DNA from 2 places in the Mycobacterium haemophilum DSM 44634 genome. Region 2 is predicted to be linked to the other one. Evidence: predicted binding sites of a transcription regulator. Region 2 holds the regulator's gene; the other holds the start of a gene.
What was found. The regulator LexA, encoded in region 2, represses DNA repair genes until DNA is damaged. The targets are predictions, from matches to a motif close to CGAACANNTGTTCG.
Positions count from the first base shown of each region.

Region 1: ruvC (crossover junction endodeoxyribonuclease RuvC) is a predicted target of LexA. The motif match lies at 4,600-4,613, and genes of this name have one in related genera.

Region 1 covers NZ_CP011883.2:1,741,742-1,748,914, reverse strand. Annotated here, with positions in the region: gene car (carboxylic acid reductase) at 1-1,002, shown strand, start outside; gene B586_RS08405 (hypothetical protein) at 1,035-1,709, opposite strand; gene B586_RS08400 (DUF1304 domain-containing protein) at 1,835-2,221, opposite strand; gene ruvB (Holliday junction branch migration DNA helicase RuvB) at 2,236-3,282, opposite strand; partial or broken gene B586_RS21980 (hypothetical protein) at 3,318-3,407, opposite strand; gene ruvA (Holliday junction branch migration protein RuvA) at 3,404-4,015, opposite strand; gene ruvC (crossover junction endodeoxyribonuclease RuvC) at 4,012-4,578, opposite strand; gene B586_RS08380 (DUF4178 domain-containing protein) at 4,753-5,376, shown strand; gene B586_RS08375 (DUF2617 family protein) at 5,397-5,909, shown strand; gene B586_RS08370 (DUF4247 domain-containing protein) at 5,906-6,337, shown strand; gene B586_RS08365 (DUF350 domain-containing protein) at 6,356-6,811, shown strand; gene B586_RS08360 (polyamine aminopropyltransferase) at 6,808-7,173, shown strand, end outside.
Region 2 covers NZ_CP011883.2:1,610,962-1,618,134, reverse strand. Annotated here, with positions in the region: gene B586_RS07715 (LysR substrate-binding domain-containing protein) at 1-243, shown strand, start outside; gene nrdR (transcriptional regulator NrdR) at 479-943, opposite strand; gene B586_RS07705 (LysM peptidoglycan-binding domain-containing protein) at 1,107-1,601, opposite strand; gene lexA (transcriptional repressor LexA) at 1,825-2,532, shown strand; gene B586_RS07695 (LGFP repeat-containing protein) at 2,571-4,661, opposite strand; gene B586_RS20820 (hypothetical protein) at 5,171-5,323, shown strand; gene B586_RS07690 (PPE family protein) at 6,074-6,706, opposite strand; gene B586_RS07685 (PE family protein) at 6,839-7,114, opposite strand.

The DNA of each region.
Region 1 (7,173 bases), 130 kb from region 2:
GAACTGGCCGCCGACCACCTGGAGGTCATCGCCGGCGACAAGGGCGAAGCAGACCTGGGAATGGACCGGCAAACGTGGCAACGGCTGGCCGACACGGTCGATCTGATCGTCGACCCCGCCGCCCTAGTCAACCACGTGCTGCCCTACAGCGAGCTATTCGGCCCCAATGCGCTGGGCACCGCCGAGCTGATTCGGATCGCGCTGACCAGCAAGCAAAAGCCATACATCTACGTGTCGACAATCGGCGTGGGTGATCAAATCGCGCCGGCGAAGTTCACCGAAGATGCCGACATCCGGGTCATTAGCCCGACGCGCAACATCAACGACAGCTATGCCAACGGCTACGGCAACAGCAAATGGGCCGGCGAGGTGCTGCTGCGCGAGGCCCACGACCTATGCGGTCTGCCGGTCGCGGTGTTCCGCTGCGACATGATCTTGGCCGACACCAGCTACGCCGGTCAGCTCAACGTCCCCGACATGTTCACTCGCATGATGCTGAGCCTGGCCGCCACCGGCATCGCACCCGGCTCGTTCTACGAGCTCGACGCCGAGGGCAACCGGCAACGCGCCCACTACGACGGTCTCCCAGTCGAATTCATCGCCGAGGCGATTTCCACTCTTGGTGCCCAGCGAGCCGTTGCGTTCCGCACCTATCACGTGATGAACCCGCACGACGACGGCATCGGGATGGACGACTTCGTGGACTGGCTCAATGACGCCGGCTGCCCGATACAACGGATCAGCGACTACGGCGAATGGCTGCGGCGGTTTGAGACGTCACTGCGCGCCCTGCCCGAAAGGCAGCGCCACAGCTCGCTATTGCCGTTGCTGCACAACTACCAGAAGCCTGAGAAGCCATTGCACGGGTCGCTGGCACCCACAGACCGGTTCCGTACAGCCGTTCAAGACGCGAAAATTGGCCAGGACAAAGATATTCCGCACATCTCGCCGGCAATCATCGCCAAATATGTTAGCGATCTGCAACTGCTCGGGCTGCTCTGAGATCTTCAGCTTTGCGACGTCCATCGCGGACCTTATTGCGGATGCGGCCAGCGCAAATAATTGGCATCAGGTGAGCCCGCTGCCGCGCCCGCGCGCTGTCGGTGCTGCTCCGCCCGTGGCGTGGTCAGCGCATCCGGTGTCGCCTCGGGCGTTGACTCCTCCGCGGCCGACACGTACGACTCGGCTGCCGGCACCGAAACCACAGGCTGTGGCAGTTCCTCAGGAGCAACGTCGCGTGCCAACCGAACGGCAAGGCGCGCCAAGACGACGCCACCCACAAAGACGATCAGCGCGCCCAGACCCGAGAAGTACGAAATCTCCAGAAGCGCCCGCTTGCGGTCCGTGGAAGCAACCGGATCGCCCACGCTCCCGATCCGCAACATGGGAGCGAACTCACCGCCGACAATGAACCATGCGCCACCCAGGACCGCCAGCCAGCCACCCAACATTGCGCTAGCGCGATTTTTAGAACCGATCAGCAGCAGGCCACCCACCGCGGTGGTGACTCCCGGGAACACCTCGAGCCAGCCCCGGGCCGGGTTCCACGCCCAATCCTGGTCGGGTGTGTAAGCGAAATTGAAGTATGGACCGACGAACGGTATCAACGCGCCCCAAGCACCCAAGAGAACTAGAAGTAATCCGCTCACCGCGCCGCGGGAGCGTGGCATGCGCAAGCCGCCGACATGGTCCTTCTCCGCGTGTTTCATCACATCTCCTCGTATCCGCACCGGACGACACCGGCATCGGCTGGGTACCCCGACGGTGCGAGATGTAACCCGCACGCTTGCGCCCGAGGATTCCGGCAATCACATTGCGACAGGTGTGTCTGGTATTACGACAGCAGGCCGAGCACCAGCAGCACGATCGCGATTACCGGGAACGTGCCCTGCGTCAACGCGGCCCGTGCCTTGTCCGGCGACGACACCAGCAGCACAACCGCGGCCAAGGCCATGGATCCGACGCCGGCGAAAATGAGGGCGGCCCCAACGGCGTCGTGTCCCAGGGCAACCCCGACAATGCCGATGCCACTGACGATCGCCAAAAATAAGTTGTAGAAGCCCTGGTTGAATGCGAGCAGCTTGGTGGTCTCAGCTTCCTGCGCAGTCGTGCCGAACGTGGCCCGGGTGCGTGCAGAAGTCCACGTCAACGATTCCATGGTGAAGATGTAGACGTGCAGTACCGCCGCCAGGGCGGCGCAGATCAGACCGGCGGTGATCATCACCCTGCTCCTCGCTACTCGAATAACCCCGGTTGACTCAGCCCGGTAACCCCGGCCGGCGGTGTCATGCCCAGGTGTGTCCAGGCCTGCGCCGTGGCAACCCGGCCGCGCGGGGTGCGCGCCACCATGCCGGCGCGCACCAGAAACGGCTCGCACACCTCTTCGACGGTGGTCGCCTCCTCCCCGACCGCCACCGCTAACGTCGAAACCCCAACCGGGCCGCCACCGAAGCTGCGGGTCAGCGCCGACAGTACCGCCCGATCCAGTCGGTCCAGGCCCAGCTCGTCGACGTCGTAGACCGCCAGCGCCGACTTCGCGACATCGCGGGTGATGACGCCGTCAGCGCGCACCTCGGCGAAGTCACGGACCCGGCGCAGCAACCGGTTGGCGATCCGCGGCGTCCCACGCGACCGTCGAGCGATCTCCGCGCCCGCCTCGGCGCCCAACTCGATGCCCAGAATCCCGGCCGCACGAGCCAACACCCGCTCCAACTCGGCGGGCTCGTAGAAGTCCATGTGCGCGGTGAACCCGAACCGGTCACGCAGCGGCCCGGTCAGCGCGCCGGATCGAGTGGTCGCGCCGACCAGGGTGAAGGGTGCGACTTCCAGGGGAATCGATGTCGCCCCAGGGCCTTTGCCGACGACCACGTCGACCCGAAAGTCTTCCATCGCCAGGTACAGCATCTCCTCCGCGGGCCGGGCGATGCGGTGGATTTCGTCGATGAACAACACGTCGTGCTCGACCAGGTTGGACAACATCGCTGCCAGGTCACCGGCGCGTTCCAGCGCAGGCCCGGACGTCACCCGCAACGAGGAACCAAGTTCAGCAGCGATGATCATGGCCAACGACGTCTTACCCAGCCCCGGCGGGCCGGACAGCAGGATGTGATCCGGCGTGCCGCCACGGTTCTTGGCCCCCTCAATGACCAACTGGAGCTGTTCACGCACCCGTGGCTGACCGATGAACTCCCGCAACGAGCGCGGCCGCAGGCTGACATCGATGTCGCCCTCGCCGACGGTCAGCGCCGGGGAAACATCCCGATCCGAGTAGTCCTCGCTCATTTGCGCCGCTTTCCCCCGCAAGCGGGTGGGGGTACCTCCCGCGCGCGGGGGAGTGCCCCCACCCCATCGCTTCGTCCCCCGCAAGCGGGAGGTGCCCCCACTGCATCGTCGCCGGCGCGGCTCATCGGGCCTTGCCCAGCAACGACAGGGCGGCCCGCAGGGCACTGGACGTCGTCGCCGCGCCATCTTTTCCAAGGTCACCGCTGAGCACCTGATCGGTCGCTTCCTCGGCTTGCTTGGCCGCAAAACCCAGCCCGACCAGGGCTTCGACTACGGGACTTCGCACCGCGTGGCCGTTAGCAGCAGCGCCCGCAGCCGATCCGGGTGCCGCGACCGCACCCACCTTGTCGCGCAACTCCAGCACCATCCGTTCGGCGCCGCGTTTACCGATACCGGGCACCCGAGTCAGCGCGGCAACATCGCTATCGGCCAGTGCCTGCCGCAGCGCCGCCGCGTCGTGCACGGCCAGTGTCGCCATAGCCAGGCGAGGCCCCACTCCCGAAACCGACAGCAACGTCAGGAACAGGTCGCGGTTCTCGGCGTCGGAAAACCCGTACAGCGTCATCGAGTCCTCACGCACGACCATTGCGGTGACCAGCCGGGCCTGACTGCCCTGCCGCAACGTCGCCAACGTCGCCGGTGTCGCGTTTACCCGGTAGCCGATGCCGGCGGCTTCAATGACGGCGTGGTCAAGTGCGACCTCGAGTACCTCGCCGCGGACTGAGGAAATCATCGGGCGGCCTTAACCTTGCTGGCTACCTTGGCCCGATAGGCCTGACGGTGCTGCGCGGCCAGCGCTTCGGCCGCGGCCATCCGGGCGATCATCGGCGCTCTCCAGCAGTGGCAGATCGCCAGGGCCAACGCGTCAGCCGCATCGGCCGGTGTCGGTTTAGCTTGCAGCGCAAGGATTCTGGTGACCATCGCGGTAACTTGCGCCTTGTCGGCGGCACCGTTGCCGGTCACTGCGGCCTTCACCTCGCTGGGGGTATGGAAGTGCACGTCGATACCGCGTCTCGCCGCGGCCAACGCGATCACCCCGCCGGCTTGTGCCGTACCCATCACGGTCGACACATTTTGCTGAGAGAAAACCCGCTCGATGGCCATGACATCCGGATGATGGGTGTCCAGCCAGTGCTCGACGGCATCGCTGATAGCCAGCAATCGCTGAGACACCGGTGCGTCCGAGGGTGTGCGCACCACGTCGACATCCAACGCGACAACGTGGCGACCGCGCCCACTTTCGACGACGGACAACCCGCACCGCGTCAACCCGGGATCGACGCCCATCACGCGCATCACATGCTCCCCATCTAACACCGAACAGTTGTTCGATAGCCTACCGGCCGACTTCGACAGCATCGGGTAGGACACGCTGTGGCACGGCCTGTCGGCCAGCCCGTTACGCCGCCGAGGCAAGCGAAAACTGTTAACTTAATGCGCACACTCGCTGTCCGGCACGGAAGGGTCTGCGTGGGATCACTGCTGGTCGTCCTTGCCGTGGTGCTGTTCATCGCATCCATCGTTATTCTCGTCGTGGCTTTGCGGCGACCCAAGACACCGACTCAGCCGGGCTGGCGTTCCGACCCGCTTTCTTTTAACGCGATGCCGCAATTCGGGCCTCGGCAGCTCGGCCCCGGGGCCATCGTCAGCTACGGCGGCGTCGACTACGTGGTCCGCGGATCGGTCACCTACCGCGAAGGCCCCTTCGTCTGGTGGGAACATCTGCTGGAAGGCGGCGACCAGCCGCTCTGGTTCAGCGTCGAGGACGACGATGGACGTCTCAAACTGGCGATGTGGGTCACCCGCAAAGACCTCGAGTCCTTGCAGCCCGGCGGCCAACAGGTGGTCGACGGCGTGACGTTTAGCGAATCCGAGCGCGGCCATGCCGGCTACACCACCGAAGGCACGACCGGCCTGCCGCCCGGCGGGGAGATGGACTTCGTCGACTACGGCAGTGTTGATCGGGGAGCCGACGAAGCACTGCTGCTGTCGTTCGAACGCTGGGCGCCGGACATGCCGTGGGAAATATCGACCGGCAAGTCCGTGCTAACCGGTGAACTCACCGTCTACCCCGCACCCCCGCCGTCGGCATAAAACCGCAGAGGATTAGGTCGGTGCCGCTTCATCAGCTCGCCATAGCTCCTGTCGACGTCGACGGCAGCAGGCTCGGACTGGCACTCAACGCGCCCGCGCCGCCGCCGCTGGCCAGGTACGTCCTAAAACACCCGGACGGAAGCGTCCTGCTGCTTGGGGTCCTCGGCGCATCGCATGTGGTGACGATCGAACACCCCAGCTGCCGCTTCTCCGAGCAGGTCTCCTGCATCGTCTGCAGCTCTGGAAGCGATCTGCCGGAGTGCGCCGACGCGGCCGGCTACCACCTCACGTCGGCCACCAACACGCACGACGAGGCCACGTTTCGCCGGCTCGCGCACCGACTCCGCGAGCGATGCGCACAGCAAGCCGGGTGGCTTGGCGGCATGTTCCCCGGTGATGATGCCGCGTTGACCGCACTTGCTGCCGCACCCGACGGCACCGGCTGGAGCTGGCAGACGTGGCACCTGTATCCGCGACGTCCTTTGGGGTCTGGCGGGACGGTGGTCCACACGGCGAGTCGGTGGCGTCCATGAGCCGCAATCGCCTGTTGGTGATTGCCGGCGCGTTGGCCGTCACCGCCACCGTGTCGCTGGTTTTCGGAATCATGTTGCTGAACAAGAACATCAGCTCGTATATCGCGTCGCACTATCACGAATACTCCCGTGATGCCAACGGAATTCGCTACGCCTGCACCGGATCACCCGCGCAGGTAGCCCAGACGCTCGCCAACTATCAGACACCCGAAGCGCGCGCCGCCAACGGCACCAACCAATACCTGCGCTACAGCAACAACATTGTGACCGTCGGCCCGGATGGCAACTATCCGTGCAGCATCCGCATCGAACCGCTCAGCGCCGGATACAGCCACGGCACGTTCATATTCCTCGGCCCCGGGTTCACCCCAGGATCACCATCGGGCGGTGCCGGAGGTAGCCCTGGAGGCCCCGGTGGAACGAAATAGCAAAGGAGACAGACAGCCATGAACCTCGCCGTCCAGATCGGAACCGTCGACCTTAATCCCGTCCTGAAAGGCGCGGTCGCGACGATCCTGTACTTTGCGGTCGGTATGGCCGTACTGCTCGTCGGGTTCTACATGGTCGACTGGCTGACCCCGGGAAAGCTGCGCCAGCTGGTGTTCATCGATCGCCGGCCCAACGCTGTCGTCCTCGCTTGCGCCATGTACATCGCGCTCACCACGGTCATCATCAGCGCCATCACCAACAGCTACAGCCAGCTCGGTCAGGGACTGCTCGGCGTGGCGGTGTACGGGTTCATGGGCGTGATTCTGTTGGGAATAGCAATGCTGGCCATACACCTGCTGATACCGGGTAGTTTCCACGAGCACGTCGACGAGCCGGAGCTGCATCCGGGATCGTTCGCGGTGGCGCTGATACTGCTGGCCGTGGGAGGAGTGACCGCCGCCGCGCTGTCATGAGCTCTATTCCGGTGCCCGCAGTCGGCCGGCCCGCCGAGTTTTCGAGACGGTGGCGGGCCGTGCTGCTGGCTGCCGTCGCCGCGTGTGCGGCCTGCGGCATCATTTACGAACTCGCGCTGCTGACCCTGTCGGCAAGCTTGAACGGCGGCGGCATCGTCGCAACTTCACTGATCGTCGCCGGCTACATCGCCGCGCTGGGTGCTGGGGCCTTAGCAGTCAAACCGCTGCTGACGCATGCGGCAATCACCTTCATCGCGGTCGAGGCGCTGCTGGGCATCATCGGCGGCCTGTCCGCGGCGGCGCTCTACGTGGTGTTCGCGTTTATGGACGGGTCAACATGGGTCCTGGCGGTGAGCACAGCG
Region 2 (7,173 bases):
TCGGCCGAGGTGGAGCTAAGCGAGCTCGGCCGCGAGACCTGGATCGCCTGGCCGGCCGGGTCGATGTGCCACAACTGGCTAGTAAACACGTTGCGCTCCTGCGGATTCGAGCCCCGTATCGCCCACACCGCCGGAGAGCATGCCACCCAATTAGCGCTCGTGCACCATGGGCTCGGCGTGGCCGTGCTCCCCCGGATGGGACACGCCCCGATCTGCCATCAAATTTGGCGGCACTACGGATGAATCCGCGGCTGGCCCGCCGCGTCCACGTTGCGTGGCGCTCCGAAATTTCGGCGCGCCCAGCCGTGCGCGCCGCGGTGCGGGCACTGCAGAACTCTCACGACCTCACTCCGATCCGCTGATGGTTGCCCGGCTCGTCTACCAGAAGCCTGGCGACGAGCCGTTGCACCCAACCAGCGGGGGCAAATTGAAACCGTTCACACCGCCGACGGCTTGCGGTCAAGGTGAGCCAAATCCCTCAGCTGGGAGTGGACACCTTGCGGTGCGCGCGAAGCGCCTCAATCTCGCGCTCGAAGTCGTCGGCCGACGAAAACGACCGGTATACCGACGCGAAACGCAGGTAAGCCACTTCGTCGAGTTCACGCAACGGCCCAAGGATCGCCAGGCCAACCTCGTGACTCGGGACCTCTGGCAACCCCGCAGCACGCACGGTGTCTTCCACCTGCTGGGCCAAGAGATTCAGCGCGTCGTCATCGACCTGGCGACCTTGGCAAGCCCGGCGGACGCCGCGAATGACCTTCTCCCGGCTGAAGGGCTCCGTGACACCGCTGCGCTTGACGACGGCCACCACCGCGGTTTCTACGGTGGTGAACCGCCGCCCACACTCGGGGCACGACCGACGGCGTCGAATCGCTTGGCCTTCATCAGTTTCTCGCGAGTCAATCACCCTGGAATCGGGATGCCGGCAGAACGGGCAATGCATGACCGCTCCTTCGCCGGGCTGACGTTGAGGTATCGCAGACGACTCCGAGAGTACCTGCGCACTGCCCCGCGCGGCGAACGCTGCCGCCACACATGCGCGTTCACCGCCGCGAGCACCAGATAACTTTGCCTTAGTGCGGTTTCCGCAATACGCCGCCACGCCGTCAGCCGACCGGCGCGATCAGAGTCTGGCCCGCGACGAGCGCCGGCGAATTCAGTGCGTTGAGTTCACGGATGCGCTCGCTAACCTGGCGAACCGGCGCGTCGGGAGCTACCCGGGCAGCCACGTCCTGAAGCGACTCGCCGGCTTCAACCCGCACCACGGCTAGCCTGTCGGGCACATGGGCGGCAAAGCCGGCGGCGTCGCCGTTGATCACCTGGCTGAAGTGGGCCATTAGGCCCAGCCAGAGGGTGATCACGCCGGCGAGCAGGGCCAGCCCGATCGTCTTCGCGAGTGAAACGGGACACCCACGATGGGTGGCAACCGACATCACGACTCCGCTGCCGGAGTAGCGCATCGGCGCTCCCGCTGGCCTCGACGGGGCCGGCCTTCGAGACCCGGTCAGCTCATCGCGGCCGCAGCGAGGTCCAGGGATCGGTCGGTTCATCGGGCGCCGTACATTCCCGGTACGCGGCGGGACTGCGTAGATGACTGTCATATGCGTTCCTCCGGTCGACTATTTCTCGCTCGTGTGTTCGACACACTAGTCGCTCATGCGTTCGATAGCCGAACATTTGATCGAAGCGTGTCGGAACGTGCCCGACGCTAATTCAGACCACCGACAAGTGCGCCCGCCCAAGACCGTGACAGGGGCCCGGTCCCGCGACACACTGTCGAACACATGTTTGATTCTTGGGCGGCATCGGACTACATTCAGTGCCATGAGCGACAGCAACGACACATCAGGCATCACCGCCGACGGCCGCTTGCATTCCGTGGATTCAGGGCTCACCGAGCGGCAACGCACCATCCTGAACGTCATCCGGGCCTCGGTCACCAGCCGCGGATACCCGCCCAGCATCCGAGAAATCGGCGATGCCGTCGGTCTGACGTCGACCTCCTCGGTGGCTCACCAGCTGCGCACCCTTGAACGCAAGGGCTACCTGCGCCGTGACCCGAATCGCCCGCGAGCTGTCGATGTCCGCGGTGCCGAGGAGACCCCGGCAACCGGACCCGCTGTCCTCACCGAGGTCGCCGGCTCGGACGTCTTGCCGGAGCCCACCTTCGTCCCGGTCCTCGGGCGCATCGCGGCCGGTGGCCCGATCCTCGCCGAGGAAGCTGTCGAAGACGTCTTTCCGCTGCCCCGTGAGCTGGTCGGCGAGGGCACGCTGTTTCTCCTCAAGGTGGTCGGCGACTCGATGGTCGAGGCCGCGATCTGCGACGGCGACTGGGTGGTCGTGCGGCAACAGAACGTCGCCGACAACGGCGATATCGTCGCAGCCATGATTGACGGTGAGGCCACCGTGAAGACGTTCAAACGCGCGGGCGGTCAGGTGTGGCTGATGCCGCACAATCCGGCGTTCGATCCCATTCCCGGCAACGACGCGACGGTGCTTGGCAAGGTCGTCACAGTAATCCGCAAGATATAGCCGCCGCGGAGTCCCGTGCGTAGCCGACCGGGCCGTCGTTAGTCGGCCTTGATAAAGCCGTTGGCCTGTGCGATTTCTTCGTTGGCTAGCCAGATTTCGGCGAGCGTGTCGTGGTAGAGCGCGCTCTCCGGGGTGTAGTACAGGCCGAAGCGCGGACTGGCCTTAATGGGATAACCGTCGGGCACCTGATAGGGGTCATCCAGCGGCAGGTGGATTGTCGGCCGCAGAGTCGGGCCTGGCCGCAACGGCATCCGCGGAGCAGTGGCCCCCGGGGAGGACGCGTCCAGCGCATCGGCCATATCGACGGCCGCGTGTCGCCCAGTGCTCACCTCGGTGTCGGAAGCACCGGCTTCCGACACGCTCGTGTCAGTGGCGACGACCTCCGCGGCCTCAGCATCCCAGTGCGCGGCATCCGACGCCACGGCATCCGCCAGGGCGGCATGCGGAAAGTCGGCATCAGACACGACCGGTATCGAATCGGTATCCACCGCGTCGGGATCGTCCTGGTCGAGTCCTAAGGCCTCTTCGGAGCCGGACGGCAATTCACCACCGAACACCCCGCCAGGCGCAACATCCCCAGGCGCAACATCCCAGGCCAGGCCGGTAGCGTCCGGTGCTCCGCGCAACCAGCTGACCGTCGGCCCGGGTTCGACATCACGCGCCGGATGCGCGGTACCGGACTCGGCGTTGTAGGTCCACCGCCCGTCAACTGCGGCGTCTCGGGCATCCCAGCCAACGTCCACATCGTGGTCATGCTCGTAAGCAGCGATGTCGTGGGCGGTGCGACGCCGACGCCACCCGAGCGCCAGCACGACGAACATCACGATCACTAGCAGCACTGCGACCGCAGCCACCAGCCACCACCAATGCCAGGTGGCTTTCTTGGCGTGGGGTGGCATCGCCGACGCACTGGGCTGGTTCTGCCCGGACACCTGCAGACCAGACAACAGCGGCGCCAGGTTCGCCGGATCGGTGGTGAAGGTGTTATTGGCGCGGTTCCACGAGATCTTGCCGCCGGTGAACTTCTGCGAGATCACGTCACCGTCCACTGCTTGGTCTGCGACCGGCGCGCCGAGTTTGCCAGTGGGGCCTTTGAGTTTGTCCCACGCCGCCTTCATCGCTCCGCGCACGACAAACGCGCCGTGGTCGGGTGTCCAGAAGATCACCGGCTTATCGGCTGCGGAGAACACGGCGATCCGGCTGGCGGGAGCGATACCGCCGTCGCTTTCATTGGCGGTGGGGAAACCCAAGTCGCTGCCGACCGGCCCGCCCAGCGACTCGTACTTAGCCAGAATGTCGCTCTCAACCGCATTAGCACCGGTGGCTTGGCTGAAAAACACCTTGCCGCCAGCGAAGTCCTGGACAAGTCCGTCACCGCCGATGGGATGCTGCCCGCCCTGCTTGGCGCCTAGCGGACCCGAAGCGCCGCCAGCCGCGCGCCAGGCCATGCTGATGGCCGTGGTGGGATCGGTCGCCACCAGCAGGCCTTTTAGCTGCTCGGCCAGTGCCGCCGGCTCGGTGGCGAACTCGTTGGTTTTCTTATTCCACGAGACTGCGCCGCCACTGAACTTCTGCGAGATAACCTCACCGTCGAAGCTTTCATCTGCGACCGGGACACCGAGGACGCCGCCTGAGCTACCGAGTTTGTCCCAGGCCGCGTTGACCGCACCGCGCACGACATATGCGCCGTGGTCAGCTGTCCAGAAAATCACCGGCTTGTCGCTGGCGGAGAACGTACTCACTCGGCTGTCGGGTCCAGCTAGACCGGGCACTTCGTCGATGGTCGGGAATCCCAGATCGCTGTTGACCGGACCACCTAGTGACTCGTATTTGTCCAGGATTGGCCCGTACATCAACTTGGCGCCGGTGGCCGTGGTGAAGAACATCTTGCCGGACGCAAAGTCCTGGGCGAAACCGCCGCCGACGGCGTACACCTCGCCCTTCTTGGCACCAAGCACCGAATTGTCACCACCGGCCTTGTCCCACGCGGCGGTAATAGCGTCGTCAGCGTCACCGGTGGGAGACGCAGTCACCACAGGCGCCAGCAACACGGTGGCCGCCGCTGTGGCCGCCAAGCTGGCCAGCGCCCTCTTTACCCTCTTGCCCACTAGACCTCTCTGCCCATTCACCAAGTCACCCAGCCAACGGACATGCCCGATTCTGTGGTCATGCCCGTACCGTGCCCGCCCGACGAGCGGGTTCCCCCAGTACGGCCCGTATTATCGCCGGGCCCGGATAGCTTTGCTCCAGCGAACGACAATTGCGAAGTTAAATCAAAAATAATACGAGAACGGATACCGAGTCGATGTCGAAATGATGCCGTGCCATGCCGGTGTCGCGACCGACCGCACAGCACGCGCCACATTGGGGTTACCGAGCGAGACCTTGCCGCCCGGCGGATGCCGCGCACGGAAGCGTCGTTAAGGTGGGCGTTTCCAGAGTTACCTAAGCGCTCACCAACGTTATGACCGCCGGCTTGTTGCTTGACCCCGTCTTCCACGCAACTTTGCATGTACGTGAGAAACATGTGCTGACGTTAACGTGAGCCATGATGCTTCGACGATCTGGCTCGGGATCGACGTCCTCGGCTGCCGAGCGCTCGGCCTCGGCGGCCCAACCATGGCACCGTGCATAGGCATTGGAAATCTCGCCGACTATCCGACCATCCAAGCGTCCCGCAGCCGACATAGACATAGACATCGTCTTCGTCGACGCCACTTGCACCTACTGGGAGGTCGACACACCCGACGAACTGGCCGAGCTCGAGCCGCAACCCGTGACGGAATCCTAGTGTGCTGCTGGACTTTTCCCGGGCAGCCGGAGCGATCAGCGGATCGTCCGCACGGTCAAAGACAACTTAGGAGCCTAGAACCTGCACCGGCTGGTAGGGGTCGTCGATCGCGGCATTGGCCTCCGCCGCTAACCGCGCCTATCTCGGCTGCGCCGGCGGGCACCACATCCATACCGAGAAGCTACGCCACACCAACGCCGAGGCCGCCCGCTTACCAGCAGCTGCTCGCCGTCGAGTGCGGCTGACGCGACGCCAAAACCAGTCTCGGGCTGCACCCGGTCTGCCACCACCGCGAAGACCGCATCGCGCCCACATTCAACTATGTTGGCTAGCACTACTTCTCATCCGTGCCGCCGAAACCCACACAGCCAGAAGACTATCCTGGCCGCGCTCGACCTACCCGAACCCACCAAATTCCTCGACTGCACACCCAGCATCGACATCACCGCCGCCAACTAATGTGAACCGGGCTGGTTTAGGGCTCCGCTACGTGGTGCCCACTGGCCTAATCGGCACCACCGTGGCGGTCGTGGTCGGCCACGGCGCCCTGATGCGCAGCCCCGGGAGACCTCTATTGTCGATGAGCACTACGCGGGGCCCACGCCGGCCCCCTCACGTGAGCCAGACCCGAAACTGTTTGCAGAGAAACAGTTCCGCTCTCTGAGAAGAGGCCGAACCGTTGCTGGTAGGTGCCAGCTGCCGTTGCGCGCAAATGGTCACACCGTGCGCGTCGATATCCCCAACGGGTAGTTAAAAACGCTCGCCCGCATCCCTCCGATGGGCGGCAAAAGGTAACCCACTCGGTGGCTCAGGCAGCTCGGACGGGTCGAAGTCCCCCAACCGACTCGGTGCCGCATGCGGGCTTACCATCGGCGCCGGAATAATCGGCCTTTCCTGCTCCATTATCCTGAAGACCTCACGCTTGTATGTCGTCATCACGTCCGCATTGTGGGTCCACATCTCTTGGTGGACGGCTTCCTCCTGCGCAATCGCGGCGGCGAAGGTCCCGAGAAGGTTGCCTAACTTCAGCGTCTGGACCTTCAGGCGGTTGGCCACCACCGTCGGCGCCGGCACCATCGTGGCGACCGCCGTGTCGTAGGCCGCCGCCGCTTCATCGAGCTGGTCGCCGGTCCTAGTGGCCGCTGCGGCGTGTTCCGTCAGCCAGTGCCCGTATTGGTTTGCCGCGACTGAAATCCGACCCGCCGCCGGACCGCGAAAATACAGGTCCGCCGTACGGATTTTGGATACCCACTCGTCCACGAACAGGGCTAACTCGTCCGCCAGACTATGCCATGCCCGTGCAACGTCCCGCAGCTGGCCAGAACCCGGACCACGAAGCTTTTGAGCGTTGATGTCAGGTCGTAGTGCGTGGAAGTTGAACACCTTAGTTACTTTCCCCCCAACTCGATATCACATATCGCTGGCAAATCTATTCGCCAGTAGCAGCCCATGAGCAGCCATAGCTAAGATGACTCAGGCTCGTGCCAGCTTCTTCAAAGCCCAGTCGTCAGATTCTCATAAGATCGTATCGGCGTCCTCATAAGCCTTTGCGGCAGCCGTCACGCCCTGGCCGATCTCCCTGCCGATCTCGGCGCCCCGATCGGTATGCAGCTGATACTGCTGCCCGCGGGTATTAAAAAATCTCGCTAACAGAGCTGACACGCTATCGGTTCCCGGCGGGAGAACCTTGGTAGTCACCGGGACCTTCTGGGTCTTGGCTGTCGAAACACGGTCAGCAAGCTTCACCATATCGGTGCCTGCGGTTGTGAGAACCTCTGACTCTACTATCACCTCACCTGACCCACTTGCCAGACGAGGATCCCCCACCAAGCTCTCTGATCCTGACCCAA